Regions from separate parts of the Shewanella sp. 4t3-1-2LB genome, predicted to be linked through region 1. Evidence: predicted binding sites of a transcription regulator. Region 1 holds the regulator's gene; each other region holds the start of a gene.
The links. The regulator NrdR, encoded in region 1, represses ribonucleotide reductase genes. The targets are predictions, from matches to a motif close to AAACACNANATNTNGTGTTT.
Positions count from the first base shown of each region.

Region 1 (10,873 bases):
CAATGGCGCGAAGCGGCGGTTACTACTGCTGCGCAGGGTATCGATATTGGCCATTGGCAAAGTGCCATGTTGCAACTGTTAGAGGCCGAAGATGATTTTGCGCTGTCACGGGCGACTGACGCAGTAGAACAGGCTCAGGGAGATACGGCTACCCATCCACAAGCGGCAGCTTTAGCCGCGCTGTTAAGCAAAATGTTGCAAACGCAGCAGCAATATATTGCGGCAACTACCGAATTGGCGTCTCTGACTGAACTGACCGGGGGCAGTATTGACTACGCCACCGCAGTATTGGGTACGGTTGATCAGGTGGCTCATGATCGGGTGGGGCAAGGAGCTGATAAGATCCATCGGTCGCTAGATCTGGGGTTCTGGTTGTCGATCGGGCTACTCGGGGGGTCATTAGTCCTAGCGTTATTGGTGTCCATCAATATTTACCGCTCTATCAAACGCCCTTTATCAGAACTTCTAGCCGTGCAACGAGCCGCGGTTGATGGCGATGTGACCCGCAATGTCGCTTACCAAAGTCACAACGAGTTTGGTTTGCTGGCTGACAGTACCAATCAGTTGCTGGCACATATCCGCCAGTTGTTGACGCAGCTGAATCATGGGGCCGCGCAGTTGGCGCAAGTCGCCACTGAGAATCGGCGTCAGGCTGGCAATGCCCATCGGTCGTTGGAGCAGCAGCGGCAGCAAACTATGCAGGTTACGGTTGCCATGGGGCAGATGGGCTCGGCGGTTCAAGAGGTCGCACAAGCTGCAGCGGCATCGCTGGAAAGTGTCCTGACGATGGAACAGGCGGTGCATGTTGGTCGTGAGCAGGTGCGGGAAACGATTACCGGTAGTCGCAAGCTGGCGGCACAGTTGCAACAGGCGGCGGTATCACTGCAAAGTGTGGATCACTCTTCACAGCAGATAGGGGGCGTGTTGGATGTTATCCGCGGGGTGGCGGAGCAGACTAATTTGCTGGCGCTGAACGCCGCTATTGAAGCGGCCAGAGCCGGAGATCATGGGCGCGGTTTTGCAGTGGTTGCCACTGAAGTACGGACGCTTGCCCAGCAAACGGCAGAATCAGCGAATACTATCAAGAGCATTATCGAGCAACTGCAATTAGGCGCGCAAAGCACGGTAAAGTTGATGCAGCAATGTCAGCAGCAAATGGATACTGATTTACAACAAAGCGCCAAAGCAGAAGCCTGTATGGACGATATTCGGCAGTTGATTGTTACGGTCAGCCGCAATAGCGAACAGATTGCTAGCGCGGCCACGGAGCAGCAAAGTACCACTGAACATATCGCCGAGAACCTGCAACAAATTGCCGCAATCACCGAAGACAATTATCAGGGGATCAGTGGTTTTGTCAGTGCCAGCCAGCATCTGGAACAGCTAGTACAAGCTCAGGGGGAGCAGGTACAACAATTCCGTTATTGAATCGCTTAATCCGTTGTTAATTATTTCCTGCCATTCTCTTTCGCCTTAATTGACAATGCGCGGGGTTGCCAGCCATTGTTTTATCGGTATTATATACATTAATGAAAATCATTCTCATATAAATTATGTCAGGAAGTTGGCGTCAGCGGATTAGTTTTCGCATTCATCAGTGGCTGGGGCTTGCCAGTGCGCTAGTGTTGCTGATTGTGGGAGCAACCGGGGGGTTATTAGCGCTAGAGGATGATATCACCGCTATTTTGCCCGGGCCGGAAATAGCCGCTGGGCAGTTGTTACCTATGCCAGTGCTTGCCCCAAAGCTGCAATTACCGGGTAAAACACTGCAACGTATTTATCTGGAGCCGCAGGTGCAACGTCCAGGGCGGGCACTTTATCAGGATCGCCAAAGTAAACAGCGGGAATGGCGCATTTTTAATCCTTATACTGGCGAAATCCTTGGGGCACGCCCGGCTATCAGTGAATTTTTTGCCGATGTTATGGCATTACATCGTTGGTTGCTGCTGCCCAATTCTATCGGCAGTGTGATTACAGGCACTGCGGCATTGATGGCAATTATTCTGTTAATTGCCGGCTTTATCCGGCGAGCGCCGGATCGGCTCAGCAGTATCAAGGACTGGCTGTGGTGGAAACGTGGTAGCAAAGGTCGCCTAGCGCTGTGGCAATTTCACGCGCTCTTAGGCACTTGGCTGTTTATTCCTATCTTTATCATGGCAGTGACGGGGCCGTGGTTTGCTTTTGATTGGTACCGTAGCGGCCTCAAGCAGATGCTGGGCTCACCGGAACCACCAACTATCAAGGCCGATGCGAACATAAGCGCCGATGCCGATGCGGTCTGGCGCAGCTTTTTGACCGTCAAACCTGATGGCCGTTATGCCCGTTGGTATCTGCCCCGTGAAGCCAATGGCGAAGTGCGGGTGCGTTATCTGGAGCCGGATGCACCTCATTCCAGAGCGTATTCTGCGCTGACATTTGATGCGGCTGGTCATCTGTTACAGCAGCAACGTTATGCCGATCTCCGTGGTGGCGATTACCTGTTAGCTAACATGTATGCCTTCCATACCGGCAGTTATTTTGGGCTGCCGGGGCGGGTGATTTGGTCTTTGTCAGGGTTAGCTTTCGGCTCTTTTGCAATTACCGGTATCTGGCTGTTTTTTAATCGGCGGGCGCGTCCTAAAGAACAGGCCAGTGGCACGGCGTCGACCCTGATCGCCTATGCCAGCCAGAGTGGTACTGCGGCAGCGTACGGTCAGCGACTTAAGCTCTGGTTAGAACAGCAAGGACAGGGTGTACATCTGCGTGCTATGGCAAATATGCAACCTCAGGAGTTCGCTGCCTATCGTCAGGTGCTGCTTTTGGCCGCCACTTATGGCGAAGGGCAAGCGCCTGACAGTGCCTTGCTGTTCCAACAGCAGTTAGCGGCCGCTGCCGTGAAACTCAACCATGTCAACGTCGCGGTGCTGGCCTTTGGGGACCGCCAATATCAGCAGTTCTGTGCGTTTGGCCACTGGTTAGCACGGCGTTTCAGTGAACTCGGAGCCGGTACTCTGTTGCCGCTTCAGGAAGTGGACCGTGGTGCAGAGCAAGCGTTGCAGCATTGGAGTGATGCGTTGGCCCAGACGCTAAAGTTGGAGCATGCGTCATTGGCTGCAGATAGCTGGCAATCTGCTACGCTGCTACAAAATCGCTGTCTCAATCCCGGCAGCGACAGGCCCGTGCACCAGGTGCAATTAGCACTGCAAGGTAACTGGCAGGCGGGCGATATTCTGGAGGTTTTACCGGTATGGTCAGAATCCCAGAGTCGCGATTATCTGCAACAGCAAGGGCTGGACGGCGATGTTATGGTCAGTACCCACGCTGGGGTTATGCCGTTATGGCAGGCTCAGGCACAATATCTAGAAGCCCCAGTGGTGACGGTGACTAAGCGCGAGTTAACTCCCCAGGCATATGTCAATGCGGCAACACCACTGGGGGCCCGCAGTTATTCGATTGCCAGTATCGAAAATCCGTTACAGCTGATGGTGCGACATGTGCGCAATGCTGATGGTATTGATGGCCGTGCGTCTGGAGCGCTGGCGACAGCACCCGTTGGCAGTGAGTGGCAGGTACGCTTGAAACCTCATAGTAATTTTCATTTACCTCCGGCCGATGTGCCTTTGATATTACTGGGCGCAGGTACCGGACTCGCGCCTTATTTAGGCTTTTTAGCGCAGCGGCGTAAACAAGGTTTTAAAACACCAGTATGGTTGCTATTTGGTGAGCGTTACGCCGAACAGGATAACTACTATGGTGCTGAATTACAGGCATTTAGGGCGGAAGGGCTGCTGACCCATCTGGACTTTGCCTGGTCACGGCCTAATGGACGATATATACAGCAGTGTTTATTGGCAGAGGAAGACAGGTTGCAGCGCTATTTGGCGGCGGGGGCTCATCTTTATGTTTGTGGTGCCATAGCAGGGGTTGGTGCCGGGGTACAACAAACACTGGTGCAACTGCTGGGTGAGCCGCAACTATTGCGGTTGCAGCAGCAAGGCCGTTATCACCGCGATCTCTATTGAAATATCTCAGTTGCTAACGGCATTACTGCACGGTGGCTGTTGGCACCCACCGTGCAGCACTGTTCTGAGCCATAAATCCATTAACTGTTGTTTTTGCTTACCCGGTTTTAGCACGGCTATGTGATTGCCTTGTTGCTGATATTGTTGCATTTGCAGACTATGTAATTGCGCTGGTCAGCTACGCGAAATCACCTCGAATACAGGGAGATTGGCGGTCGTCATGCAGTTGCAGTTTCATCGCACGATAAAATGCCTGGGGTGCTGCTATCACCGCGGGGGGCGTTTCGGCTCAGCTATCCGATTGGCCACATAACTGGCGCAGCCGGTAAGCAGTGTCAGTAGCAACAATGGTGATAATAACGCTTTCATATCTGATGTTTATCTTTAAACGGTATCTCAGGGTTTCCTGATACAGGCATTGCTGTTAGGGTATTGCAAGCCATTGGCTGACGCGTTAAAAAACGACTGTTGCTGTTCGCAAAGTGAAACACTGTCATCTTCCAGCAGAAGGATTTTCATCACCCTCTGCGCTGGGATTGTGATGCAGAGCAGAGTAGAATACGCGCAACCCTACCGATAAGACTGTCCAGCTGGAGTAACCAATGCTGAAGAAGAGTATGAACATCGCCGATTATGATGCGGAGCTGTTCCAGGCTATTGAAGATGAGAACCGTCGTCAGGAACAACACATTGAGCTGATTGCTTCTGAAAACTACACCAGTCCGCGGGTCATGCAGGCCCAAGGCTCGCAGTTGACCAACAAGTATGCCGAAGGCTACCCCGCCAAGCGTTACTATGGTGGTTGTGAGTATGTGGATGTAGTAGAAAACCTCGCGATTGATCGCGCTAAACAGCTGTTTGATGCCACTTACGCCAATGTGCAGCCGCATTCAGGTTCGCAGGCTAACTATGCCGTTTATATGGCGCTGTTGCAGCCTGGCGACACCGTATTGGGGATGAATCTGGCCCACGGCGGTCATCTGACACATGGTTCTCCGGTTAACTTTTCTGGCAAGCTGTTCAACATTATCCCTTACGGTGTGGATGCACAGGGCAAGATTGATTACGCCGAACTGGAAACGTTAGCCTTAGAACATAAACCTAAGATGATCATCGGTGGTTTCTCGGCTTATTCTGGTATCGTTGACTGGGCCAAATTGCGTGAAATTGCCGATAAAGTCAGTGCATTCCTGTTTGTGGATATGGCACACGTTGCTGGTCTGGTGGCCGCGGGTGTTTACCCAAGCCCAATCCCACACGCACACGTGGTGACTACTACTACCCACAAAACATTGGCGGGGCCGCGCGGTGGTTTGATCCTGTCTGCTGCCGATGATGAAGATCTGTATAAGAAACTTAACTCCGCGGTATTCCCAGGATGCCAGGGTGGCCCTCTGATGCACGTGATTGCCGGTAAAGCGGTGGCCTTCAAAGAAGCGTTGGAACCTGAATTCAAAGCTTATCAGCAGCAGGTCGTGACCAACGCCAAGGCGATGGTAGAAGTGTTCCTGGAACGTGGCTACAAGATCGTGTCTGGTGGCACTGACAACCATCTGATGCTGGTGGATCTCATCGGTCGTGAACTGACCGGTAAAGAAGCCGATGCAGCCCTTGGTCGTGCCAATATCACCGTTAACAAAAACTCTGTGCCTAATGACCCACGTTCACCTTTCGTGACTTCCGGTATCCGCATTGGTACTCCCGCCATTACTCGCCGTGGTTTCAAAGAAGCAGAAGCCAAGCAGTTGACTGGCTGGATCTGTGATGTGCTGGACAACGCCAGTGATGAAACTGTTATCGACACAGTGAAAGCCAAAGTGCTGGAACTGTGCGCCCGCTTCCCTGTTTACGGTTAACCTTTTCAGGGAGATCGATTAAACTGGCATGGCCGCTGCATTCAGCGGCCATTTTTGTTTATGTTCCGTTAAAAAACGGTCCCGTTGACTTGCGCAGGAGGCATGATGCATTGTCCATTTTGCAGTGCGACCGATACCAAAGTGATTGATTCAAGGTTAGTGGCTGATGGTCATCAGGTTCGCCGTCGGCGCGAGTGCACCCTATGCCACGAACGTTTCACCACCTTTGAAAGTGCAGAGTTAGTCATGCCTCGTGTCATCAAACGCGATGGTTCCCGCCAACCGTTTGATGAAGACAAACTGCGGGGCGGCATGTTACGTGCGGCCGAAAAGCGCCCGGTGTCCATCGATAAAATCGAAGAGGCTATCAACAAGATTAAATCAGCATTGCGCGCTACGGGTGAGCGCGAAGTGACCTCCGAGATGATTGGTAACCTGATGATGGATCAACTGATTGAACTAGATAAAGTCGCTTATATCCGTTTTGCGTCTGTGTATCGCGCGTTTGAGGATGTCTCGGAGTTCGGCGAAGCTATCGCTAGTCTGCAGAAGAAGTAATCATGTGGTCAACTACTGATATTGCCATGATGAGCCGTGCCATTATGTTGGCACGCCGTGGCCGCTATACCACGCGCCCCAATCCCAATGTTGGCTGCGTTATCATTGATAGTCACGGTGCAATTGTCGGTGAAGGCTGGCACCAACGTGCGGGTGGTCCGCATGCCGAAGTGCACGCTTGGCGCATGGCAGGTGATAAAGCCCGAGGAGCCACCGCCTATGTCACGCTGGAACCTTGCAGCCATTACGGACGTACGCCGCCCTGTGCCAAAGGCTTAATTGAACATGGTCTGCAACGGGTGGTGATTGCCATGACCGATCCCAACCCGCAAGTCGCTGGGCGTGGAATTTTCATGCTGCAAGATGCCGGTATAGAAGTCGTCAGTGGTCTGATGGCGGATGAAGCTAGACAGCTGAATCCAGGATTTTTGTCACGAATGGAACGCGGTCGTCCTTATGTCACGCTGAAGTTGGCGGCAAGTCTTGATGGTAAAACTGCCTTGGCTAACGGTGAGTCAAAGTGGATTACCGGCCCGGCAGCCCGGCAGGATGTGCAGCGGCTGCGGGCATTAAACTGCGCCGTTATTACCGGGATTGAGACAGTATTGGCGGATGATCCGTCAATGAACGTGCGTTACCAGGAGTTGGGATATTTACAGCAGCAACTTGGCGAAGATGAGCTTATACAGCCCTTGCGCGTGGTGCTGGATAGCGCGTGTCGGATGCCGCTCAATGCCCGTCTACTGCAGTTATCTGGCGCGGTGCTGCTGGTCAGCTGCCAGCCATATCCTGCGGAATTTTGCGAGGCGCTACCAGCACATGTGCAGTGTGTGCAGCTCCCCGGTATCGATGGCCGTGTGGACTTAGCTGCATTGTTGCAATATCTGGGTAAAAGCTGCAATTCGGTACTCGTCGAAGCAGGCGCAACCTTGTCTGGTGCTTTTGTGAGTTGTGGCTTGGCTGATCAACTCATCCTGTATCAAGCGCCCAAAATACTTGGGGCGGCAGGCCGTAATCTGTTGCAGTTGCCGCCATACCAACAGTTGTCGCAAATCCCAGCCTTACAATTAATTGAACAACGGAAAGTCGGCGTTGATAATCGTCTGACGCTGAAAATAGGGTACTAATCATGTTTACCGGGATCATTGAAGCTGTCGGGCATCTTCGGCGTATCGAACGTCGTGGTGATGATATTCGTTTGACCGTAGCCAGCGGCAAGTTGGATTTAAGCGATGTGCAGTTAGGTGACAGTATTGCCACCAATGGCGTGTGTTTGACCGTGGTGGAACGTTTAACCGACGGCTATGTTGCCGATATTTCGGCGGAAACTGTTAGCCTCACTGGCTTCAATCATTACCAGGTCGGCCAGGTGGTAAATCTGGAAAAAGCGGTGACCCCCAGCACCCGCTTAGGCGGACATCTGGTCAGTGGGCATGTGGATGGACAGGCGCGGGTAGTGGAAGTGACTGCTCGCGGTCAGGCTACTGAATACTGGCTGGAGGCGCCACAGGCGTTGGCGCGTTATATTGCTCACAAAGGTTCAATTGCCATTGATGGCGTTAGTCTGACGGTTAATGAAGTTAACGGTGAGCGTTTCCGGCTGACCATCGTGCCGCACACGTCTGGCGAAACTACATTGCCACTATTGAAAGTCGGCGATAGCGTGAATCTGGAAGTGGATCAGATTGCGCGCTATCTGGAGCGGTTGATGCAACAGACTGCAACCGTGCAATCGACAGCGGGCGTTTCGTTAGCGCAACTCGCCAGAGCCGGATTTATCCGCTAGCAAGTCGCATTTTTCTGGTTATGCACTGGAGCTTGGCCGAATACCGGTTAGAATTCATCACACTTAATTACCGCAAAGCCGTGCCGTGCATGGCTTTTCGGAATGTAACCTGAAGTTTGTACATGGGGTTGTATCATGGCGTTACACAGTATTGAAGAGATCGTCGAAGATATTCGTCAGGGCAAAATGGTGATCCTGATGGATGATGAAGACCGGGAAAACGAAGGTGACATTATCATTGCCGCTGAGAAGATCACCCCGGAAGCCATTAATTTTATGGCCCGCTATGGCCGAGGGCTTATCTGCCTGACCTTGACCAAGGCACGCTGTCAGCAGTTGCATCTGCCTTTGATGGTTCGCGATAATGGTGCCCCTTTTGCCACCAACTTTACCGTTTCCATTGAAGCAGCCGAAGGCGTTACCACTGGCATCAGTGCTCATGACCGTGCCGTAACTGTGCAAAAAGCGGTTGCCAAACATGCCAAACCTTCAGATGTAGTGCAGCCAGGTCATATCTTCCCGTTGATGGCGCAAGATGGTGGTGTATTAGTGCGCGCGGGTCATACCGAAGCCGGATGTGACTTAGCGCGTCTGGCAGGATTAGAACCTGCCGCGGTGATTGTGGAAGTGCTTAATGAAGATGGCACTATGGCTCGGCGGCCTCAGTTAGAGGTGTTTGCTCAGACGCATGGCATTAAAGTCGGCACCATTGCGGATTTGATTGAATACCGCAACAACACCGAAACCACCGTGATCCTAGAAGGTAAATGCCAGTTGCCCACCCGTTTTGGTGAGTTTGAACTGCACGCTTTCCGCGACACCATTGATAACCAACTCCACTATGCGATGGTGCGTGGCGACATCCAGGATAACCTGCTGGTGCGGGTACATCTGCAAAATACCTTCCATGACCTGCTGTATTCCGAACGCGATGAGGCTCGCAGTTGGCCGCTGGATAAGGCGATGTCGCTGATTGGCAAAGAGGGCGGCGTGATGTTGCTGCTAGGCAATCAGGAACCGATGGCCGATATTATTGCCAAGGTGAAAGCCTTTGAGGCCGAAGACAAAGGTGAACAACTGCTGCCTCCACGCCTCAAAAAAACCTCACAACGGGTCGGGGTCGGTTCTCAGATCTTGGCAACCCTTGGCGTTAAACGCATGCGTTTACTGAGTTCAGTGAAGCGTTATCACTCTTTGGGTGGTTTTGGACTGGAAGTAACGGAATATATTCCGGACGACACCGACGGTAATTAAACGATATTTCGTAAATCTCAGCGGCGCAGGTGGGGATTGCATGCTATCATAGCGCCAATTTTTGCCCTTAGCTGGGTGCTCTTTAGTTTAGTTAGGTAACGACATGAACGTGGTTCAAGGTAATATCGAAGCAAAAAATGCCAAAGTGGCAATTGTAGTGTCCCGCTTTAACAGCTTTATCGTGGACAGCCTGTTGGAAGGGGCACTGGATACACTGAAACGTTTTGGTCAGGTGAACGAAGACAACATCACTGTGGTGCGAGTTCCTGGTGCTTATGAGTTGCCGTTGACCGCGCGTCGTGTTGCTGCCAGCGGTAAGTTTGATGGCATTATTGCACTGGGTGCGGTGATCCGGGGTGGTACACCACATTTTGACTTTGTTGCCGGTGAATGCAACAAAGGTCTGGCGCATGTAGCTCTGGAATTTGACGTGCCGGTCTCTTTCGGCGTGTTGACCACTGACACCATCGAACAAGCGATTGACCGTGCTGGCGTCAAAGTTGGGAACAAAGGCGGAGAAGCTGCGCTGAGTTTGCTGGAAATGATCAACGTGCTGCAACAGCTTGAGCAACATCTGTAACGGGAAATAGCATGAAACCTTCTGAGCGCCGCAGAGCCCGCCGTTTAGCGGTACAGGCCATGTACTCATGGCAGTTGAGCGGGAACAATATTGCAGACGTTGAACACGAGTTTCTGACCGAGCAGAACATTGATGGGGTTGATGTGCCCTATTTTCGCGAGTTATTTGTTGGTACAGCTGGCAAACAGGCTGAGTTGGATAAGCTGGTGACGCCTTATCTGGAACAGCGTCCGTTGGATGAAGTTGATCCGATCGAAAAAGCGATTTTGCGACTGGCTGCGTTTGAACTGAAGTACCGCAAGGATACCCCGTTCAAAGTAGTGATTAACGAAGCCATCGAACTGGCGAAGACCTTTGGTGCGGAAGACAGCCATAAGTTCGTTAACGGTATTCTGGATAAGCTAGTTAATAGCAAGTAATTGCGGGACTCGATAAACGGTATCTTCGGGTACCGTTTTTTTCATTGCCAGACGGGAGGTCGGCGACGGCCAGAGTAACAATGAAAGAATTCCAACTGATAGAACATTACTTTACCGGCCAGAGTCAGCATCGCAAAGATGTGAAACTAGGCATCGGTGACGATTGTGCGCTGGTAAAACCAGCAGAAAATAAACTGCTGGCGATCTCCACTGATACGCTGGTGGAAAATGTACACTTTTTACCACAAATGCCACCGCAGGCGTTGGGCTATAAAGCGCTAGCGGTCAATCTGTCAGATCTGGCGGCGATGGGTGCAGAACCCGCTTGGATGACACTCGCGCTTACCATGCCAAGCGCCGATGATGTGTGGTTGCAGGGCTTTGCTGCAGGCTTATTTGAAGCGGCTGATTACTATATG
Region 1 is NZ_JAFNJD010000012.1:28,304-39,176, forward strand. It holds gene J3L11_RS06440 (methyl-accepting chemotaxis protein) at 1-1,428, shown strand, start outside; gene J3L11_RS06445 (PepSY domain-containing protein) at 1,554-4,001, shown strand; gene J3L11_RS19520 (hypothetical protein) at 4,398-4,520, opposite strand; gene glyA (serine hydroxymethyltransferase) at 4,604-5,857, shown strand; gene nrdR (transcriptional regulator NrdR) at 5,963-6,415, shown strand; gene ribD (bifunctional diaminohydroxyphosphoribosylaminopyrimidine deaminase/5-amino-6-(5-phosphoribosylamino)uracil reductase RibD) at 6,418-7,542, shown strand; gene J3L11_RS06465 (riboflavin synthase) at 7,545-8,201, shown strand; gene ribBA (bifunctional 3,4-dihydroxy-2-butanone-4-phosphate synthase/GTP cyclohydrolase II) at 8,337-9,455, shown strand; gene ribE (6,7-dimethyl-8-ribityllumazine synthase) at 9,559-10,035, shown strand; gene nusB (transcription antitermination factor NusB) at 10,047-10,454, shown strand; gene thiL (thiamine-phosphate kinase) at 10,535-10,873, shown strand, end outside.

Region 2 (10,873 bases), on a different contig from region 1:
CAGTTTTTCAAACAGTTCGTATTTTTGTTGGTCATAACGAGCCACGTTTACCGGCTGACCGAAAAACATCGGTTCACGGGTGGCATCATTGGGTGTTTGACAGAAAATTGAATAAGCCATGTTTCATTCGTCCAAACAAAGGGGCCGACAGGCCCCGATTCACCTTAAATCTTACAAGCACCACCGGCGCAGCCGTCATCTTCTTTTTCAACACTGAGGTCATCGTGCCGATCAGAAGCACCATCACGGGTATTGTGATAGTACAGGGTTTTTACCCCAAGTTTGTAGGCGGTCAGCAAATCTTTGAGTAAGGTTTGCATCGGCACTTTGCCACTATCATATTTTGACGGATCGTAGTTGGTATTAGCTGAGATAGACTGATCGATAAATTTCTGCATGATGCCCACCAGTTGCAGATAGCCATCATTGCTAGGCATCTGCCATAACAACTCGTATTTATGTTTGAGCTTTTCGTAATCCGGTACCACTTGCTTCAATTGACCGTCTTTACTGGCCTTAACGCTGATCAAACCGCGAGGAGGTTCAATGCCATTGGTGGCATTGGAGATCTGCGATGAGGTTTCAGAGGGCATCAGCGCCGACAATGTAGAGTTACGCAAGCCATATTGCTTGATGTCAGCTCGCAGTTGTTCCCAGTCAAGATGCAAAGGTTCACTGCAAATTTTATCCAAATCACGCTTATAAGTATCAACGGGGAGAATACCCTGGGCATAAGTGGTTTCGTTAAACAGTGGGCAAGCGCCTTTCTCTTTTGCTAAAACCATAGAGGCCTTAAGCAAGTAGTACTGGAAAGCTTCAAAGGTACGATGGGTCAGGGCATTTGCACTACCATCAGAATATTTCACACCATGTTTGGCCAAGTAGTTAGCGAAGTTGATCACGCCAATCCCCAGCGTGCGCCGATTCATCGAGGCAGAGCGCGCAGCAGGAATAGGATAGTCCTGATAATCCAGCAGGTTATCAAGAGCGCGAACCGCCAGATCCGCCAGCTTTTCCATCTCTTCAAGATTTTCGATAGCACCAAGATTCAGTGCTGATAAAGTACACAGCGCGATTTCACCGTTAGCGTCATTAACATCATTCAACGGTTTAGTTGGCAGCGCGATTTCCAGACAAAGATTTGACTGCCGAACCGGCGCTACATGTGGATCAAAGGGACTATGAGTGTTGCAATGATCCACGTTCTGGATATAGATACGGCCAGTAGAGGCGCGCTCTTGCATCATCAATGAGAACAGCTCAACCGCACGTAAAGAGCGTTTACGGATAGCGTCATCCTGCTCATATTTAACATACAAGCGTTCAAATTCATCCTGATCAGCAAAGAATGCATCGTAGAGACCGGGAACATCGGATGGGCTGAACAAGGTGATATTTTCACCCTTGATCAAACGCTGGTACATCAGCTTGTTGATTTGGACTCCGTAATCCAAATGGCGGATACGGTTGTCTTCAACACCGCGGTTGTTTTTCAGCACCAGCAGTGATTCTACTTCCAAGTGCCACAATGGATAGAACAGGGTGGCGGCCCCCCCCCGTACGCCTCCTTGAGAACAGGATTTTACCGCGGTTTGGAAATGTTTGAAGAACGGAATGCAGCCAGTGTGGAAGGCTTCCCCACCGCGGATTGGACTGCCAAGTGCGCGAATGCGGCCGGCATTAATACCGATCCCAGCGCGCTGACTGACATATTTAACAATGGCAGATGAGGTGGCATTGATGGAATCTAGGCTGTCGCCACATTCGATAAGCACACAGGAGCTGAACTGGCGAGTCGGGGTACGGACGCCAGACATAATGGGGGTTGGCAGCGATATTTTAAAAGTGGAAACCGCATCGTAGAAATCTTTGATGTACTGCAGACGATTGTGACGCGGATAACCCGAAAACAGGCAAGCGGCTACCAGCATATAGAGAAACTGAGCACTTTCATAAACTTCATGGGTGACCCGGTTTTGTACCAGATATTTACCTTCCAGCTGTTTCACTGCGGCATAAGAGAAGGTCATATCGCGCCAATGATCGATATAGCTATCCATCAAATCCAGCTCTTCTAGACTGTAATCTTCTAGGATATGACGGTCATATTTGCCCATTTCCACCAGCTTGCTGACATGCTCTGCAAGTTTGGGTGGTTCAAACTGGCCGAAAGCCTTTTTGCGTAAATGGAAGATGGCTAAACGCGCGGCTAGGAATTGATAATCAGGGGCATCAGGCGAGATCAAATCTGCTGCGGCTTTAATGATGGTTTCATGGATAATCTCGGTGGGAATACCATCGTAAAACTGCAGATGCGCTCGCAATTCAACTTCGGATACCGACACATTAGCCAAACCGTCGGCGGCCCAAGTGATCACACGATGGATCTTGTCGAGATCAATATTCTCTCTTTCGCCACTACGTTTGGTGACTGTCATATTGCTATTCATTGAAGATAGGCCCTGGTTTTATCATTAATGACGATGGCGCACACCATCAAAACGTCCTTTGTACAACAATCCATCGGCAACTGCTGAACGCTGTATTTAGAGATTCTGAGCAGTCTTTCACTGCCGCATTATGGTATTGCGACTAGTGGCTAGGATTGTTACCTACACACAATATGTGGTGTTTTTGTATTTACAGAGTAACAAGATAGTGAGGCTAGCAACGTTTTGCAAGTGACGATTCGGGGCATATGTTGTGGATATCTCCCCATTCGTTCCCTGACAGATGCGACAAACGCCGTCAATATAGGGATTTGCGACTTTTGTTTAAAATACCAGCAATCAGATTTGAGCAGCGCGATTGCTAAAATATGCAGCGATCGTTAACGATCTATTACGCTGTCTCCGGTAAGAATTGCCGTTAAGTGTGTAGGGTGTTGCAGCATCATATCGGCATGCCACAGTTGCGGGTTATCGTTGGTATTAATGTAGCCCCACAGCGCTGCCGCCGATGGCATATTGGCGGCTTTGGCGGCAATAATGTCGCGCTCGGCATCACCAACGTACAAGATATTATCTGGGTGGGTTTGCAATTGCTGCGCTGCCAGCAACATCGGTGCTGGGTGTGGTTTGCGAAAACGGGTGGTGTCAGCACTGATGACCGATTGCAGTTGATCTAGCAATCCGAGTCTTGATAACAGCGGTTTAGTAAATATCGCCGGCTTATTGGTGACTACGCCTATCGCAATACTATATGTCTTAGCAATGGATAAGAGCTCCGCAAGCCCATCAAACAGGGTTGCCTCCGTACCATTAATAAGTTGATAGTGTTGTAACATTACCTCTCTGAGTGACTCCAGTCGTGGCTCATCTGCATGGGGTACCGCCGCTCTCAGCATCGCCAGTGAGCCGTTCGATGCCTGAGCGCGTAGCGCTGCATAATCGACAGCGCTTTCTATGGCGTTTTGTGCCAATGTGGCATGTACCGCCGCGATCAGATCCGGCGCGGTATCGACTAACGTCCCATCAAGATCAAACAGTAATGCTGACACTGGGCTAGATCGCATGATGTTAGTCCACCCGCTGGCACGCAATCATGTAATTCACTTCCACGCTTGGGGTATAACTAAAGATACCGTTAAGCGGATTGTACTTGATACCTACGGCATCACGGCAGAGCAGGTCGGTATGCTCCGCCATTGCTATCAGCTCAGAAGGGCGCAGAAACTTACTGTGAACATGGGTGCCAACGGGTAACATTTTCAACAGATATTCGGCACCAACGATGGTTTGCACCCAAGACATCAGATTACGGTTAATGGTTGAGAAAAATACCCAGCCTTGTGGCTTTACCATGGCGCAGCAGGCGTTAATAACGGATTGCGGTTCAGGCACATGCTCCAGCATTTCCATACAGGTTATCACGTCATAATAGGCATGATGGCTAGCGGCATGCTCTTCGGCGGTCTGTTGTTGATAATTGACGGTAACCGCGGATTCCAGCGCATGTAACTTGGCTATTTCAAGAGGTTCATGCCCCATATCAAGACCAGTGACGTTAGCCCCTATTTTGGCCATGCTTTCTGAAAGAATGCCACCACCACAACCAACATCTAGTACCTGCTTCTGAAATATACCGCCAGCTTTCAAGTCGATGTAATTCAGTCGTAGTGGGTTAAGTTCATGCAGTGGTTTAAATTCACCTTGAGGATCCCACCAACCAGCAGCCATGTTTTCAAATTTGGCAATTTCTTGTGGATCGACGTTGGCATTTTCTTGCATGGCAATACCTTAAAAACGAGTAAGAAGACACGCCATTATAACCACAGTTACACCGGCAGTGGGTACGTTGATTTGTATGCGCTGATGGTTTTCCTAAAGCACCGCTCAACAACTGGTTATAAATTACTCAACTCGGTGGAATTTATGCAAATTTTGCTATTTTGGGGCGGTATTGCGAGAGGATGATGTAAATGTTGTGTGCAGACCGCTTTCAGGTCTTCCGAGGGCGGAGAACTGTGTTAGAATGCCCCATTACGTTAGTAGGGCTCGACAATGACATGGAACAAAAGTTGTCAGCTTAATATAAGGGGATCGAGCAGTTTATGACTGATCAGGCTTCATCCATTTCGCCAATCAACATTGAAGACGAACTAAGAAATTCCTACCTTGATTATGCCATGAGTGTAATCGTGGGCCGGGCCTTGCCAGACGTTCGAGACGGTTTGAAACCGGTTCATCGTCGCGTGCTATTTGCGATGAACGAGCTGAAAAACGACTGGAACAAACCTTATAAAAAGTCCGCCCGTGTGGTCGGTGACGTTATCGGTAAATATCACCCCCATGGTGACAGCGCGGTATACGACACTATCGTACGTATGGCGCAACCATTCTCACTGCGTTATACCTTGGTTGATGGCCAGGGTAACTTCGGCTCCATCGATGGTGATGCCGCGGCAGCGATGCGTTACACAGAAATTCGTATGCAGCGTTTGGCTCATCATCTGCTGGCCGATCTCGACAAAGAAACCGTCGATTTCGTGCCCAACTACGATGGTACTGAACAGATCCCAGAAGTATTGCCAACCCGTATTCCTAACCTGTTGGTCAATGGCTCCTCAGGTATCGCGGTGGGGATGGCCACCAATATTCCACCCCATAATCTGACTGAAGTCGTTAATGCGTGTTTGGCATTAATTGTTAATCCGGATCTTTCGATAGAAGAACTGATTGAATGCATCCCTGGCCCTGACTTCCCAACCGCAGCCATTATCAATGGACGAAAAGGGATTGAAGAAGCCTACCGTACTGGTCGTGGCAAAGTCATTATGCGCGCCCGTGCTAACTTCGAAACTGAAGATAACGGTCGTGAACGCATTATCGTGACCGAAATCCCTTATCAGGTGAATAAAGCTCGCCTGATCGAAAAAATTGCCGAGCTGGTGAAAGACAAAAAGATTGAAGGGATTAGTGGACTGCGTGACGAATCCGATAAGGATGGGATGCGGATCGTTATCGAAGTCAAGCGCGGTGAAGTCGGGGAAGTGATACTGAACAATCTGTATGCCCAGACGCAGATGCAGTGTTCTTTCGGTATCAATATGGTGGCTTTAGTAAATGGCCAGCCAAAACTGTTTAATATCAAGGAGATGCTGGAAGCTTTTATCCTGCATCGCCGTGAAGTGGTTACCCGCCGTACCGTATTTGAACTGCGTAAAGCCCGCGAGCGCGCCCATATTCTGGAAGCATTAGCGGTTGCACTAGCGAACATTGATCCCATCATTGAACTGATCAAAAACTCTCCTAGCCCAAGCGATGCTAAACAACGCCTGACCGAACAGGGATGGGCTTTGGGCAATGTACAGGCCATGCTAGAGAAAGCCGGAGATGATGCTGCACGCCCAGAATGGCTGGAGCCACAGTTCGGTATCCATGAAGGGCTGTATTTCCTGACCGAACAGCAAGCTCAAGCTATTTTGGATCTGCGTTTACAGAAACTGACTGGGCTAGAACACGAAAAAATCCTTCAGGAATACGAAGAACTGCTGCAGACCATCGCGGGGTTGCTGCATATTCTGCATAGTTCCGAACGTCTGATGGAAGTGATCAAAGAAGAGCTGGAAGAGGTATTAACCCAATTCGGTGATGCGCGCCGTACCGAAATTAATGAATCTGCCGCTGATATCAGCCTGGAAGATTTGATTAACGAAGAAGATGTGGTGGTTACCCTGTCACATCTAGGTTACGCCAAGTATCAACCGTTAACCGACTATCAAGCTCAGCGCCGTGGTGGTAAGGGGAAAGCCGCCACCAAGGTGAAAGATGAGGACTTTGTCGAAAAACTGTTGATTGCCAATACCCACGACACCATTTTGTGCTTCTCAGACTTTGGTAAGTTGTATTGGTTGAAGGTTTATCAATTGCCATTGGCCAGCCGTCAGGCCAGAGGTCGCCCGATTGTGAACTTGTTACCGCTGGAAGGTGAAGAACGTATCACCGCTATTCTGCCGGTGCGGGAATACGAAGAGGGTAAATACATTATTATGGCCACTTCCAACGGCACGGTGAAGAAAACAGCGCTAACCGAATACAGTCGCCCACGCAGTAACGGCATTATCGCGGTGAACCTCAAAGAAGGCGACCAGCTGATTGGTGTCGATATTACGGATGGCAACAACGAAATCATGTTGTTCTCTGATGCTGGCAAGGTTGTACGCTTTAAAGAAGCAGAAGAGTCACCGATAACTGACGAAGATGGTAATCCAGTATTGGATGAAAACGGCGAAGTGCAGATTAGCTTCAAAGGCGTGCGGCCGATGGGACGTACTGCCACTGGGGTTCGCGGTATTGCGCTGGAAGCTGGGCAGAAAGTCGTTTCATTGATCGTGCCTCACAGCGATGACGCTATTCTTACCGTTACCGCCAATGGTTTTGGAAAACGCACTGCGTTAGATGAGTATCCGGCGAAGAGTCGCGCTACCAAAGGGGTGGTTTCAATTAAAGTCACCGATCGTAACGGCCCGGTAGTGGGGGCGGTACAAGCGGCAGAAAATGATGAAATCATGCTGATCAGCGATAAAGGTACACTGGTGAGAACTCCCGTGTCTGGGGTGTCATTGATCGGCCGAAATACCCAGGGCGTGACCATTATCCGTACCGCTGAAGACGAAACAGTGGTCGGACTGCAGCGCATTGACGAAATTCAGTCTGAGGACGATGATATCCCTGAAGATACCGATGCCGAAGGCATTACCGACGCACCGGAGCTTGAAGGCGACACCGCCGAGGATGAAGATACCGCAGAATAATCTGTGAAAGTTGAAAACGGGCGTCCTCAGTGACGCTCGTTTTGTCTCTATGCTTTTTATGGCCCAAGGAGAAAATGAGTGAGCACCGTTTATAATTTTTGTGCCGGCCCGGCAATGTTGCCCCCACCGGTAATGGCTAAAGCACAAGCCGAGTTGCTTGATTGGCAGGGGCAGGGAGTATCGGTGATGGAAGTCAGTCATCGCGGTGCCCCATTTATTGCCCTTGCCAAAGCATCCGAAGCCGATTTACGGGAACTCATGAATATCCCCGATAACTACCATGTATTGTTTATGCACGGTGGTGGTCGAGGCCAGTTTGCGGCAGTGGTGAATAATTTTCTTGGCAATAACGGTAAGGCGCTTTATTTACTCAGTGGTCAATGGTCAAAATCAGCAGCAGACGAAGCCGTACGTTTAGTGGGCGAAGCGCAGATTGACACCATAGAAATGGTCTCTAAAGTCAATGGATTAAACCAGGTTACTTTACCGGAACTCAATGGCCCAACAACACAATATCGTTACGTCCATTACTGCCCGAATGAAACGGTTGATGGTATCGAAATATTTGAAGAGATTGATGCTCCTTGGCCCGTTATTGCAGATATGTCATCAACGATCATGTCTCGCCAGGTGGATGTCAGTAAGTTCGGTATGATCTACGCGGGTGCGCAAAAAAATATTGGGCCATCAGGGCTGAGCATCGTCATTGTCAGAAAAGATCTGTTGCAACTGCCGCCCGTCAATCCGTCTTCTATTATGGATTACCGCATTGCCGCTGCACACGATTCCATGTTCAATACTCCGCCAACTTTTGCCTGGTATCTAGCGGCAGAAGTCTTTAAGTGGTTGCAACAGTTAGGTGGCGTGGCGGCCATTGAAACACAGAATAAACAGAAAGCTGAATTGCTGTATCAATGTATTGATGAGTTAGCGTTCTACAAGAATGGTGTGGCGCCACAAAATCGCTCGCGCATGAATGTCACTTTTCAGCTGCAGGATGAAGCATTGAATAAGGATTTCTTGGCGGACGCTGAAGCTCTCGGACTGGTTGCGCTGAAAGGACATCGTATTGTTGGTGGCATGAGAGCTAGCATCTATAACGCGATGCCATTGGCAGGAGTGCAAAAGTTGGTTGATTTTATGCGTGCGTTTGCCGAAAAGCACACAGCCTAAATATGCCCAGATAGCAAAAAAGCGACTGCATGCAGTCGCTTTTTTTGTCAGCGCGGCTTAAAGGATTGCCGCTATTGATTGCGCCAGATAATCCACATTGTCTTCAGTGATCCCCGCGACACTCATCCGGCTTGAACCCACCATGTAAATCCCATAATCGCGTTTCAGCTGTTCAACTTGTTCTGGCGAAATCCCTAAAAATGAGAACATCCCTTTCTGCTGTGCAATAAAACTGAAATCGCGGGTCACCCCCGCGGCTTTGATTCTATCGACCAGCATCGCCCGGTTACCGTTGATACGATTACGCATGACCGCCAGTTCTTCCAGCCATTGCTGAGACAGCTCTTCGGAACTCAAAATTGTTTCTACCAGCGCGGCACCATGCGCAGGTGGCATCGAATAATTGGCTCTAATGGCATGCAGCATGACTGACAGTGCAATATCCGCTTTTGCGGAATCTTGGGTAATGACCGCACAAGCGCCAATACGCTCACGGTACAGTCCAAAGTTTTTTGAACAGGAAGCGCACAGCAACATGGCATCGACCGCAGCAGCCATTTTGCGAACGCCATAGGCATCTCGCTCAAGGCTGTCGCCAAAACCTTGGTATGCCATATCAATCAACGGTGTAAATCCGCGTTCAACTGCTACGGCTACTACCTGATCCCATTGGGCTTCTGTCAGGTCTTGTCCTGTCGGATTGTGGCAACAGGCGTGCAGCAACACTACATCATTACCGCCTAATTGCCGCAACGCAGCCAGCATCTCTTCAAATTTTAGCTGATTGTTTTGCTGATCATAATAGGGATAATTCTCCACTTTCAGTCCGGCACTTTTGAACAGGCTGACGTGGTTTGCCCAGGTAGGATCGCTAACCCACATGGTAGCATCCGGGTTGCAACGCTTGATGAAATCGGCGGCTACTTTTAACGAACCAGTGCCTCCCGGGGTGGAGACGCTACGCACTCGGTTCTGTTCGATGACAGAATGATCGGCACCAAAAGCCAAATGACTGATGAGTCGGTTAAATTTTTCGCTGCCCGCAGGTCCAATATAAACTTTGGTCGTTTCTGTTGCTGTACGCAGACGTTCTGCCGTTTTTACGCAAGCAAGGATAGGTGTGTTTCCCTGCGGATCTTTATAAACGCCCACACCCAAATCGACCTTTATAGGACGAGGATCGTCACGAAATTGGCTCAACAGTCCCAGGATCGGGTCGGCAGGCATTGCTTGTAAATGGTTAAACATTGGCACTTCTGTCGTGGTAAGGATAAGTTGGACTAGCATAGCGGCATTTGCTGGCGATGTTAATTCTCCTCAGCACTGTTGTTGTACTGAATCGTAAACACAGGGTTTATTTTCTGAAAACGATAAAACAACGTTAATTTGATGCCGTTGATGCTGGAATTTTACGCAACGTCGAACAAAGATGCTGCAGCATGACGTAAAACGGTTGAACTGCCGTAATCAATCAGTCAATTTATGTCATCAGATTTTCGCCAAGGTCTGTGTGGCAACAACACATCAGAAGATATTGGGGGCGAATGCCATAACGCTCATGCTTGGCGTTCGCATAACAGTTTCCGAGCAGAATACTGCAGTCAATCAAGATAGTTAACTATGAAAGAATTACATCTAGCACACGTTGCTCACTTCAGTGGTGAAGTGAATATTCCCGGCTCAAAAAGCATTTCCAATCGGGCCTTATTACTTGCCGCATTGGCGAAAGGCAAAACTGAACTCACTAATCTGCTGGATTCAGATGATATCCGTCATATGTTAGCCGCATTATCCAAACTTGGTATCGAATATGAATTATCTGCAGATAAAACCCGGTGTGTTGTCAACGGCAATGCTGGTCCATTCTCAGCTGCGGCACCACTGACATTGTTTCTTGGCAATGCTGGCACCGCCATGCGACCATTATGTGCGGCGCTCACATTAAGTGTCGGGCAGTTTGACTTGACCGGAGAACCACGCATGGAAGAGCGTCCAATTGGCGATCTGGTGGATGCATTGCGGCAATTAGGTGCCGATATTGAGTATCTTAAAAATCCCCATTATCCGCCGCTACGGATAAACGGCACCGGTTTGACTGGCGGTACGGTAAAAATAGCCGGTAGCTTGTCCAGCCAGTTTCTCACAGCACTACTGATGGTGGCCCCGCTGGCACAGTCCGCGGTAACGATTGAAGTACAGGGGGAGTTGGTCTCAAAACCTTATATTGATATTACGCTGGCGTTGATGCAAAAGTTTGGTGTTGCAGTAAAGCATCATAACTATCAGCGATTTGATATCGCGGCCGGGCAACAATACATCGCGCCCGGAAAACTGTTAGTGGAAGGCGACGCTTCTTCGGCTTCTTATTTTCTTGCCGCAGGCGCTATTGCTGGCGGAGTGGTTAAGGTTACCGGGGTTGGCAGGCAAAGCATTCAGGGAGATGTA
Region 2 is NZ_JAFNJD010000001.1:285,999-296,871, forward strand. It holds gene nrdB (class Ia ribonucleoside-diphosphate reductase subunit beta) at 1-120, opposite strand, end outside; gene nrdA (class 1a ribonucleoside-diphosphate reductase subunit alpha) at 165-2,450, opposite strand; gene J3L11_RS01260 (HAD-IA family hydrolase) at 2,831-3,514, opposite strand; gene ubiG (bifunctional 2-polyprenyl-6-hydroxyphenol methylase/3-demethylubiquinol 3-O-methyltransferase UbiG) at 3,519-4,229, opposite strand; gene gyrA (DNA topoisomerase (ATP-hydrolyzing) subunit A) at 4,553-7,255, shown strand; gene serC (3-phosphoserine/phosphohydroxythreonine transaminase) at 7,334-8,428, shown strand; gene J3L11_RS01280 (amino acid aminotransferase) at 8,486-9,676, opposite strand; gene aroA (3-phosphoshikimate 1-carboxyvinyltransferase) at 10,049-10,873, shown strand, end outside.
Region 2: nrdA (class 1a ribonucleoside-diphosphate reductase subunit alpha) is a predicted target of NrdR. The motif match lies at 2,615-2,634, and genes of this name have one in related genera.

Region 3 (10,873 bases), on a different contig from region 1:
TAAACAGTCATTCGAACAGTTAGTCGCTTCCCGTAAGCATATGATGAATCTTGGCTGATGCCATGTGAATGAGATAAAACAAGGCTGCCATCAGGCAGCCTTGTTATTTCTAGCATTGTCAATGCGTATCTGCGTGGGGGGCCGCGGGTTACGACTGATATGGGTCGCTGTCTGTATCTGCCAGCATCAGGTACAGCCGTAATTCAAATTCCAATTGATGGTAATCCGGCTGCATATGGCAGCAAAGCTGATAAAAAGCTTTGTTGTGTTCTTTCTCTTTCAGATGCGCCAGTTCATGTACGACCAACATCCGCAGAAACGCCTCAGGTACCCGTTTCAGCCGTGACGAGATACGGATTTCATTTTTGGTTTTTACCTTATTACCTTGCCACCTAGCGGCGTAGGTATGCAGGCCTAATGCTTGGTGACTAAGGGTGATTCTGTCGTCAAAACATACTTTTGCTAATGGCGCTGCTTGTCGCAGATAACGGTTTTTCAAGGCTATGGTGAAGTCATAAAGCGCACGATCGGAGCGGATTTGATGCACATCTGGATGGCGCTGTAACAAAAATGGCGCTAGCTGGCCCTGCTGCTGCAGTGCGGCGACTTTAGCGCGCACCTCTTCACTGTAATGGGCCAGATAGTCAGTTGCCATCAGTCTTCTTTGGCGAAACGTTTTTGGGTGAGGTAGGCGTAAGCGGCTTCAAAGGCCGGTTGCTGGAACTTACGCAACTCCAATGCTGCAAAATCTACCAGTGGTGGATTCCGTTTGTTCTGTTCGCGGATAGCTTGGGGGGTCAGCATCGCGACTGGTGTCTTTCCGAGCTGGATAGCACTCTCTAGCTTGTAGCTGACGGCACTGCCAACAAACTTACCTTTGTACTCGCGGGCAATCACGACCACTTCGTCAACCTGATAGTCTTCCAGCAATTTATGAAACGCGAAATGAAATTCGCGAATGGCTTCCAAATCAGCCGGGTCAGTCAGGGTAAAAGAGTGGCGGCGGCATTCTGGGACGTTATAGCTGTCACCTTTATAGCTCACCAAACAGATAACAGCTTCGCTGCCTTTTAATTCAACACCACAAACGCGCATAAATATCCTTGCATTGATTGTTGGCTTATCGCCGCATTATTCTTCTGATTCATCAGTATTTACCGTCTGCGCCGGTTTACGGCGCATCGGCATATCCCCAGCATCTACGGCCGTGAGGAAACGCTTGTCGCGAGCCTGTGATTTACGAGGTTTATCAACAGTCGCGCCTAGCTTAGCGGTAGACTTACTCGCAACTCGACGCTTGGCCTGTGACTGTTTGGGTGCCAGTCCGTTAAATGTCGGTTCCAGGCCTGCTATCACCTCTGTTTCCGGCGCTTGTGCCAAGAAGGCAACCACGCGGGTATAGGCCGCCCAGTCCTTTGGGCCCACTAATGATATAGCATCACCTTTTGCACCTGCTCGTCCCGTCCGTCCGATGCGATGCACATACTCTTCGGCAAACTTCGGCATATCGAAGTTTATCACCAGCGACACGTTGAGCAGATCCAAGCCTCGGGAGGCAACATCGGTTGTCACTAGGATCTGCTGCTGACCACGACTGAACTGATCCATAATCTGGTTACGGCTAGCTTGTTTCAGTTCACCACTGAGCGCGATGGCCGAGTAACCTTGCTGATCCAGTTTAGTCGCCAGTCTTTCAGTATCATCTCGGGTAGCGGTAAAAATCATTATCTGCTTGTGTGTCCCCGCTTTTAGTAGTGCCAGCAGCAAGGATTCTTTATGATCTAGATGGTCGCACAGATAGACCCGCTGATGAATGTCCTGATGGGTTTCATGACTGGAACCAATGGCCACATGCTCAGGCGAGTTCAGTAACTCTGCCGCCAGTTCGTGAATATCATCATGAGCCAGTGTGGCAGAAAACATCAAGGTCTGCCGTCGCCGATGATCAGCAGCCTGATGAATAGCGCGCAATTGCGTGGCAAATCCTAGATCCAGCATACGGTCTGCTTCGTCGAGGATCAGCAATTCCAATCCGTTAAGGTAAAGATGACGTTGCGCCAGATGATCAGCGATACGCCCTGGCGTTGCCACAATAATATGGGGATTCCTTGCCAGCGCCTTGGCTTGATCGTTGAAATTCTCGCCACCAAGAATGCTTACGGCTTTGAACTGAGTATTGGCCACCAATAGCCGTAATTGACTGTAAACCTGATTGGCCAACTCACGGGTAGGCAACAGGATCAAAGCGCGCGGGTCTTGTTTGCTGAGGGCGCGTGTCGCCATCAGCCTTTGCAATGCTGGCAACAAAAATGCCAGGGTTTTACCCGAGCCAGTTTGGGATGACGCCATCAAATCGTGTCCTGCCAGCGCTATCGGGATAGCACTAGCTTGGATCTCGGTTGGCTGATCAATACCCAAATGTTTAAGGGATTGCAGCAGGCGTTTATCCAACGAAAAATCGGAAAATTGCAAAGATTGTCTCCATAAAATTCAGCGGCGCGTATTATAGCGGTTTTTACAGCGTTAGGCAGTTTTCATGTTAGTTCTATTGGAATTTTCTGCCAGTCAGCATTTGATATGCTTGAGTTTGATTTTGTCACCCCGATAGAATGGGGGCGCTATAACCTTGCATGAGTTATTGCCAACGAGGAGAAACACACAGATGGAAAACGCTTCACCCATCATAGGTATTGCCTTGGGCAGTGGCGCCGCCAAGGGCTGGGCACACATTGGTGTGCTTAAAGGGTTGGCGGATATGGGGATCCATCCGCAAAAGATTGCCGGTTGTTCCGTTGGTGCTTTGGTCGGGGCTGCCTATGCTAATGACCGACTGGAAGAGTTGGAAGAATGGGTCTGCAGTTTTTCCAGCTGGGATGTGCTTGGGCTAATGGATATTAGTTGGCGCCGAGGTGGACTTATCAGCGGCGATAAGGTTTTCGATGCGATCCAGAGCCGGATTGGTGACTTGTTAATTGAAGATCTGAAAAAACCGTTTATCGCGGTTGCCACAGATCTGTATTCGGGGCAAGAAGTCTGGTTTCGTAATGGCGATTTACGGCAGGCGGTGCGCGCTTCTTGTTCGATGCCGGGCTTCATGTCGCCGGTGCGGCAGGGCAAACGGTGGCTGGTGGATGGTGCGGTGGTGAATCCTATTCCGGTATCTGTGGCGCGAGCGATGGGCTGTCAGGTGGTGATTGGGGTGGATTTACACGGCTACCGACGTGAAAAGCTGCAGGTGTTGCCCGTGAATGTGCAAGGTAAAAATACCCGCCAGGAAGTCGTGACAGCGACTGCAAAATCAGGCAACCACAATGACTCTGGCTTTATGGATCTGTTGGCAAAAGGGAAAGACTACATTGCCGGCCTCACCAACAAGTTCTCCTTGGGGAATAAAACTGAGCCCGGTATGCTGGCGGTGATGTCGCAATCGATGGATATTTTGGAACAGCGTCATAAACGTGCGCGATTGGTGGGCGATCCACCAGACTTCTGCTTGCTGCCCAAAGTATCGGAAATTGGGACTATGGAATTTCATCGCGCAGCAGAAGCCATTGCCGCTGGAGAAAATGCGGTCAAGCAATCAGCGCATTTAATTGATGCGGTATTGGGTGAGTTATAACACGCGATCCAGTTATACACAGCCGCCGGTTCGTATGACCGGCGCTTGTGTTTGGAGTCAGATATTTTCCGCGGAGTTTGCGTTACTATCGCTGACTGGCCATTGGGTCAAGTAGCAAATGGTCACAATTAGCTGACCGCAACAACAATTTCTGCCAAGTTACGACAGCCGTCCTTTTACATGATCCAGATCAATATATCCCTAGTGGTTTTGTAGCCTAATCTTACCACATATAGTGTTTAGCTAAAAAATGAGCACTATATATGGTGATAACAATGACAAAACGGAGTGAAGATCATGCCAGTAGTGATAAAGAGGGATGGGTGCCGTACCCAATTCGATGAAAACAGAATCCGGGATGCGGTGCTGGCAGCCTCGACGCACTGTGGTATTAACGATGTCGACTATGCTGCAACTGTCGCTGCCGTTGTCTCTGCGGCAGTGAGAGAAAAACCAGAGGTTGCTATCCAAGAATTGCAGGACCGAGTAGAAAACCTGCTGATGGATGGCCCCTATAAAACTGTTGCTCGAGCTTATATCGAATACCGTCACGATCGTGACATCTGCCGGGAAACCGGTAGTAAACTGAGCCTAGAAATCCGCGGCTTAGTGGAGCAGACCAATACTTCACTACTGAACGAAAATGCTAACAAAGACGCCAAAGTCATTCCAACTCAACGCGACTTGTTGGCCGGAATTGTGGCAAAACACTATGCCAAGCACCATATCCTGCCCAAAGACGTGGTGGATGCCCATGAACGTGGCGAAATCCATTATCACGACCTGGATTATGCACCTTTCTTTCCGATGTTCAATTGTATGTTGATCGATCTGGGTGGCATGCTGAACCATGGTTTCAAAATGGGTAATGCGGAAATTGAAACCCCTAAATCTATCTCTACCGCCACAGCGGTGACAGCACAGATTATTGCGCAGGTAGCCAGCCATATTTATGGCGGTACTACCATCAACCGTATCGATGAAGTATTGGCACCTTTTGTGACCAAAAGTTATGAAAAACATATGGAAGTGGCGCAAAAGTGGGGTATCGAAAACGCGGCAGCTTACGCTGAAGAACGCACTGAAAAAGAGTGCCACGATGCCTTCCAGTCGCTGGAATATGAAGTCAATACGCTGCACACTGCCAATGGCCAGACTCCCTTCGTTACCCTGGGGTTTGGATTGGGCACTAGCTGGCAGTCGCGTCTGATCCAGCAGTCAATCCTGAAAATCCGCATGGAAGGCTTGGGGAAAAATCATAAGACTGCGGTATTCCCGAAACTGGTATTTGCCATTCGCGATGGCGTTAACCATAAGCCCGGTGATTGCAATTATGATGTGAAACAGTTAGCGCTGAAATGCTCTACCATGCGCATGTACCCAGATATCCTGAACTACGACGAAGTGGTACGGGTAACCGGCTCCTTCAAAACGCCTATGGGATGCCGTAGCTTCCTCGGTGCCTACGAGCAAGATGGCCAGTTACAGCATGAAGGCCGCAATAACCTGGGGGTGGTTAGTCTTAACCTGCCACGGATTGCACTTGAAGCAAAAGGCGATGAAAAAGCTTTTTACCGGATACTGGATGAACGTCTGGCGATTGCCCGCAAAGCGCTGGATACCCGCATTGATCGCCTGAAAAATGTCAAAGCTCGGGTGGCTCCAATCCTGTATATGGAAGGCGCCTGTGGCGTGCGTTTGCAAGCGGATGACTGCATTGCGGATATCTTCAAAAACGGCCGCGCTTCTATTTCACTCGGTTACATTGGTGTGCACGAAGCGATCAATGCCCTGTATGGCACTGCAACCCATGTTTATGACAGTGAACAACTACGGCAAAAGGCGGTAGATATAGTGGCCTACCTAAAAGCGGCTACCGTGCGCTGGAAAGAGGAAACCGGCTATGGTTTCAGCCTGTACGCTACACCTAGCGAAAACCTCTGTAACCGCTTTGCTAAACTCGATGCAAAAGCATTTGGTTTAGTGCCGGGGGTAACTGATAAGGGCTACTATACCAACAGTTTCCATCTGGACGTGGAAAAGTCCGTTAATCCTTACGATAAAATCGACTTTGAACAACCTTATCCAGAGGTTTCGAACGGCGGCTTCATTTGCTACGGTGAATATCCGAATATGCAGCACAATAAGGAAGCGCTGGAAAATGTCTGGGACTACAGTTACAGCCGTGTTCCGTACTATGGTACCAATACACCGATAGATGAATGTTATGACTGCGGCTTTACCGGTGAATTCAGTTGTACCAGTAAAGGCTTTGTCTGCCCGAAATGTGGTAACCATGATCCCGCTCGCGTCTCGGTTATCCGCCGTGTGTGTGGTTATTTGGGAAGCCCTGATGCTCGTCCGTTTAACCAGGGTAAACAGGAAGAAGTCAAACGCCGCGTTAAACATCTCTGAGCTGACACAGGTGCGCCCATCGGGGCGCACTGGAGGGCAAGTACCATGAATTATCATCGTTATTATCAGGTCGATGTTGTTAATGGCCCCGGAACGCGGTGCACGTTGTTTGTTGCTGGCTGTGAACACCAGTGTCGCGGTTGTTATAACCAGTCCACATGGGATCCGCGCTCAGGTCATCTATTTGATCAGCCAATGGAAGATCAGATTATCCATGACTTGAACGATAACCGTATTCATCGGCGAGGATTGTCTTTATCGGGCGGCGATCCATTATTTCCTGGCAACGTTCCGGCGGTGTTGCAGTTAGTGAAACGGGTTCGGCAAGAGTGCGAAGGCAAGGATATCTGGTTATGGACCGGTTACAAACTCAATGAATTAACTGCCGCGCAACGCGCGATATTGCCTTATATTGACGTGTTGATTGACGGTAAATTTGAACAGTCGCTGGCAGACCCTTCACTGCTGTATCGCGGTTCCAGTAACCAGATAGTGCATCATCTGCACGAGCGTCAGTGATGACGTGAGGTTTAATCGGCTATATCGAACAATAAACTTCATTTTTTGCGTCTGCAAAACACTGTCGCGGTGGTTGGAAGTTGCTATACTGCCGAACCAGCAGATTCAGCTAACGGTAAACTCCCGGCAGTGTTATCTGGGTAATCCCAAGCCAATGCCTTCGGGTATTCCTATCCGTTGTGAAACAGCCTAAAATGGCCCGCTTGAATCAATGTATATGTAAAGTCTCTTCAACGAGAGACATTAACCGTCTCATGATCTGAGAGCAGTAGTTAAGGTTAATTCATGTCAATTAAATATATCGCCACCGCCAAGTTGCCCACTCCCTGGGGTATTTTCTCTATGCACGGTTTTGAAGACAGCGAGACCGGCAAGGAACACGTGGCGTTAACCTTTGGTGAACTGAGTGCCGATGAGCCTATGCTTGGACGTATTCACTCTGAATGTTTGACCGGAGATGCGTTATTCAGTCTGCGTTGTGACTGTGGCTTTCAGTTGCAAACCGCGATGCAGAATATTGCGGCTGAAGGTCGTGGATTTATTCTGTATTTGCGTCAAGAAGGACGCGGTATTGGTTTGTTGAACAAAATTCGCGCGTACGCGTTGCAGGATCAAGGTGCCAATACCGTTGAGGCTAACGAGCAGCTCGGATTTCCGGCGGATATGCGTAAATACGATATGATCGCGCCGATGCTGGAAAAAATTGGAGTGCACAAGGTGCGTCTGATGACCAACAATCCGCGTAAAATGAAAGCGATGAAAGATTTCGGGATGGAAGTGGTAGAACGTGTGCCGCTGCAGGTCGGTAAGAACCGCTATAACGAGTTTTATCTTAAAACCAAGTCACACGAATTAGGCCATTTGATCCCCGATTCCTATTTTGAGGAACACCAGGATTAACTGTTGCTCAATTGTCAACTTTAAGGCCGGGATCCCGGCCTTTGTTGTTTTTGCGCCCCATCAATCAACTGTGCGCAGAGAACACCTAATAACCGAGATACCCACTTTTGACGCCAATGCTTCCTGACCGACAACCATGTCATGTTTGGCTCACGCCGGACAAGTGGTAACTATTCCGCTGTCGATAGCAATATCCAGTGTTGCTATCTGTGGGAAAAATAATGTTGCTTGCTAGGCCTGATGTCAGCATCTGTGTGTATAACTGCGCTTGGTGCGAACGAGGTGTGAACCTTTACACTTGCAATCTTTTCTTGGTCGTTATAGATCATGAAAAGCCATGTGCCGAGGACTGCCGCATGACGCAATATCGTTTAGAAAAAAGGAACATAATTGCAAGAATCAATATGGAAATGCCAATTTATTGAGGATATATCCAAGGTTCCTGCCACCGCATGGGATGCCTGTATGGCCTCGACTAATCCATTTACCCATCACGCGTTTCTGCTAGCGTTGGAACTGAGTGGCAGTGTGGGAGGGGACAGCGGCTGGCGCCCATATCATCTGTTGTTATACCGTCATCAGCAATTAGTGGCCGTGATGCCGCTATATCAAAAGTCAGATTCTTGGGGCGAATATGTGTTTGACTGGGCTTGGGCGGATGCTTATCAGCGCTATGGTGTGGCCTATTACCCTAAACTGGTGGCGGCCATTCCATTTACCCCCATCAGCGGTAAGCGCCTGGGTATTCATCCTCAGGCTGCGGCTTATGCTACAGAGATATATCAACGGGTAAATCATATTATTGCGCAACAGTTATCGCAGTTTTCCTCTTGGCATGGCTTGTTTTTAGTGCCAGTTTCCTGTGAACAATGGCAAGGTGCCAGTGGTTTAAAATTGCTGCGCCGTGAAGGGTGTCAGTTTCATTGGTTCAACCGTAACTATAATGATTTTTCAGATTTTTTGGCGGCACTTACGTCGCGTAAGCGTAAGAGTATTCTCAAAGAGCGCGCTAAGGTGCAGCATCTGCATTATCACTGGTTTGACGGCGCGGCGGTCTCTGCTGAACTGTGGCAGCGTTTCTATTACTGCTACCAGATGACATACCTGAAGCGTGCCGGTCATGGCGGCTATCTGTCTGGCGATTTCTTTGTGAAATTAGGGCGCTTGTTGGCGGAGAACGTACGTTTGTTGTTGGTGTGTCGCGATAATGAACCGCCAGAACAAGCAGTTGCTGCTGCGCTGTATCTCACCGACGATCGACAACAAGTACTCTACGGCCGATACTGGGGCACTTTACAGGATGTGGATGGGCTGCATTTTGAAGCCTGCTATTATCAGGGAATTGATTACGCCATCCGTCATGGTTTTAGCTGTTTTAACGCGGGGGCTCAGGGCGAACATAAGCTAATTCGGGGTTTTGAGCCGGTGATAACGCTGTCACTGCACGCGATTGCGGACGAGGCTTTTTGCCAAGCTATTGAGCGTTTTTGTGAACAAGAACGGCAACATAATCAACAATACTTCAGTGCTATGCAGGCGGCGTTGCCGTTCAAGCAGCAAGTGGCTGACTAATCAGCGACGATCAGCACTTGCCGATAATCCAGATGATGCATGATTTCCCGTAGGATCAACAGTGCCGCATAAGCCTGTTTGCTGGTTTGCAAATTGTCGGTCGTGGTTGCGCGTCCCATCGATAACCACGCATAGCGAGTGAACAACTGCTCTACCTGTTCGCGGCTGAACTCCGCCATTCCCTTATCCACGTCAAATAATGCCGCATGCAGCTTGTCGGCACTGATCAGTTTTCGGCCACCACTAGTTAGCACCAAATTGCGCATCAGTTCATCTTCAATACAGTTGATTGCATGGTCCAGTTCCGGTTCACCAGGAATATCGTGCTGAAAATAGTCATTAGCAAGCTGTTCGACGCCGATGTGAATGTCATGGGATAAAATGCCGAACTCGATTTCTTTCGATTGTGGCTGGGGCAGTGGCACAAAGGTGGTGCTGTTTCGCCCCAGATGCACCAACACGCTTTCGTTTTGCGGTAGCCGATGTTGTATTGCGGCAAGTTGCGTATCCAGATTCTGCTCTTCAACAGTATACATAGGTTTCATCTTATGCGGGTGACGTGAGCGCTTTGTGTAAATCATGGCGCGGATACCGGGATCATGAAACCTGTGACCGCCAAAATCCAGTACAAAAACGGTTTTTAGTGGCTTGCTTGCGAGCCATATTTGCTGAAATCCGGTCTGAACCGCTGATAATCGCTAGATTAGAGTAATCGTTTACACTTTATAAATTTATTAAAAAACAATAATATATATTTTCTGTTACCTGATTTTAGACTTTTGTATAGTAAACGTTTACCTTATGCTGCGGTAGATTTGTCTTCGGTGTGGACCTCTGCACATATATTTACAAGTAAAAGCACCGTGCCTGGCGTGATTGGGGATTTTTCGCCAAGTATCTGAATTTCCAGAAAACAAGAACTATTGCCTGCCTAAGAAAGGGGTAAAAATGAAACGACAATTCAAATTGAGTCTGACTGCATTTGCAATCGCTCAATGCTTGTCTCTGGCATCTGCACAAGCACAGGAAACAGTACAAGAACAACAAGCCACCACAACCAATAACGCTCAGAAGGTTAAACCTAAAGACACGGACAAACAGCAGAATATAGAAGTACTGACGGTCCAAGGCTTTGGTGCCACCTTACAGCGTTCCTTACAGAACAAAAAACTGGCGGACTCTACCGTAGAAGTGATTTCCGTAGACGATATCGGCCAGTTACCAGATGTGACTATCACGGATGCACTGGCGCGGCTACCGGGGATTGCCGCTGAACGTGACCGCGGTAATGCCAGTACCATCTCTATTCGTGGTTTGGGGGAACGGCTGAACTTAGCCACCATGAATGGCCGTGAAATCGTGAGTGGCGAACCGAGTCGCAGCGTGCGTTTTGAACAGTTCCCCGCTGAACTGATCAATTCGGTAGAAGTATATAAAAGTCCACTGGCCAGCAATATCGAAGGGGGTATTGCTGGATTGGTGAACATGAATTTTGTCAATCCGCTGGATAAAGACAAACGCCAGGTGAATGTCAGTGGCCATGTTATGGATTATCCGATGGCCGATGATATCCCAACGGCTGATAGCAAGGGTTATCGCACCAGTTTCAGCTACGTGGACCCGATTGCTGACAATTTTGGTGTGGCATTTGGTGTCGCTTATCAGGATCAGCCATCGATTCAACGCGATGTGACTTCTTGGTCTTATAACAAGCTGACAGCGGAGCAAGGAGACGTCAACGGTGACGGTATCACCGAAGCGGCCCCCTGGGGCGCACAAACCGCCACTAAAGGTGGTACTAACAAGCGCCTTGGCGCGATGACCGTTTTACAGTGGTTGCCGACCGAC
Region 3 is NZ_JAFNJD010000040.1:12,418-23,290, reverse strand. It holds gene J3L11_RS14265 (peptidoglycan DD-metalloendopeptidase family protein) at 1-58, shown strand, start outside; gene J3L11_RS14260 (M48 family metallopeptidase) at 149-655, opposite strand; gene J3L11_RS14255 (DUF3010 family protein) at 655-1,095, opposite strand; gene J3L11_RS14250 (DEAD/DEAH box helicase) at 1,132-2,472, opposite strand; gene rssA (patatin-like phospholipase RssA) at 2,663-3,619, shown strand; gene nrdD (anaerobic ribonucleoside-triphosphate reductase) at 3,917-6,034, shown strand; gene nrdG (anaerobic ribonucleoside-triphosphate reductase-activating protein) at 6,080-6,553, shown strand; gene ribA (GTP cyclohydrolase II) at 6,839-7,453, shown strand; gene J3L11_RS14225 (peptidogalycan biosysnthesis protein) at 7,844-9,025, shown strand; gene J3L11_RS14220 (hypothetical protein) at 9,022-9,561, opposite strand; gene J3L11_RS14215 (TonB-dependent receptor) at 9,974-10,873, shown strand, end outside.
Region 3: nrdD (anaerobic ribonucleoside-triphosphate reductase) is a predicted target of NrdR. The motif match lies at 3,872-3,891, and genes of this name have one in related genera.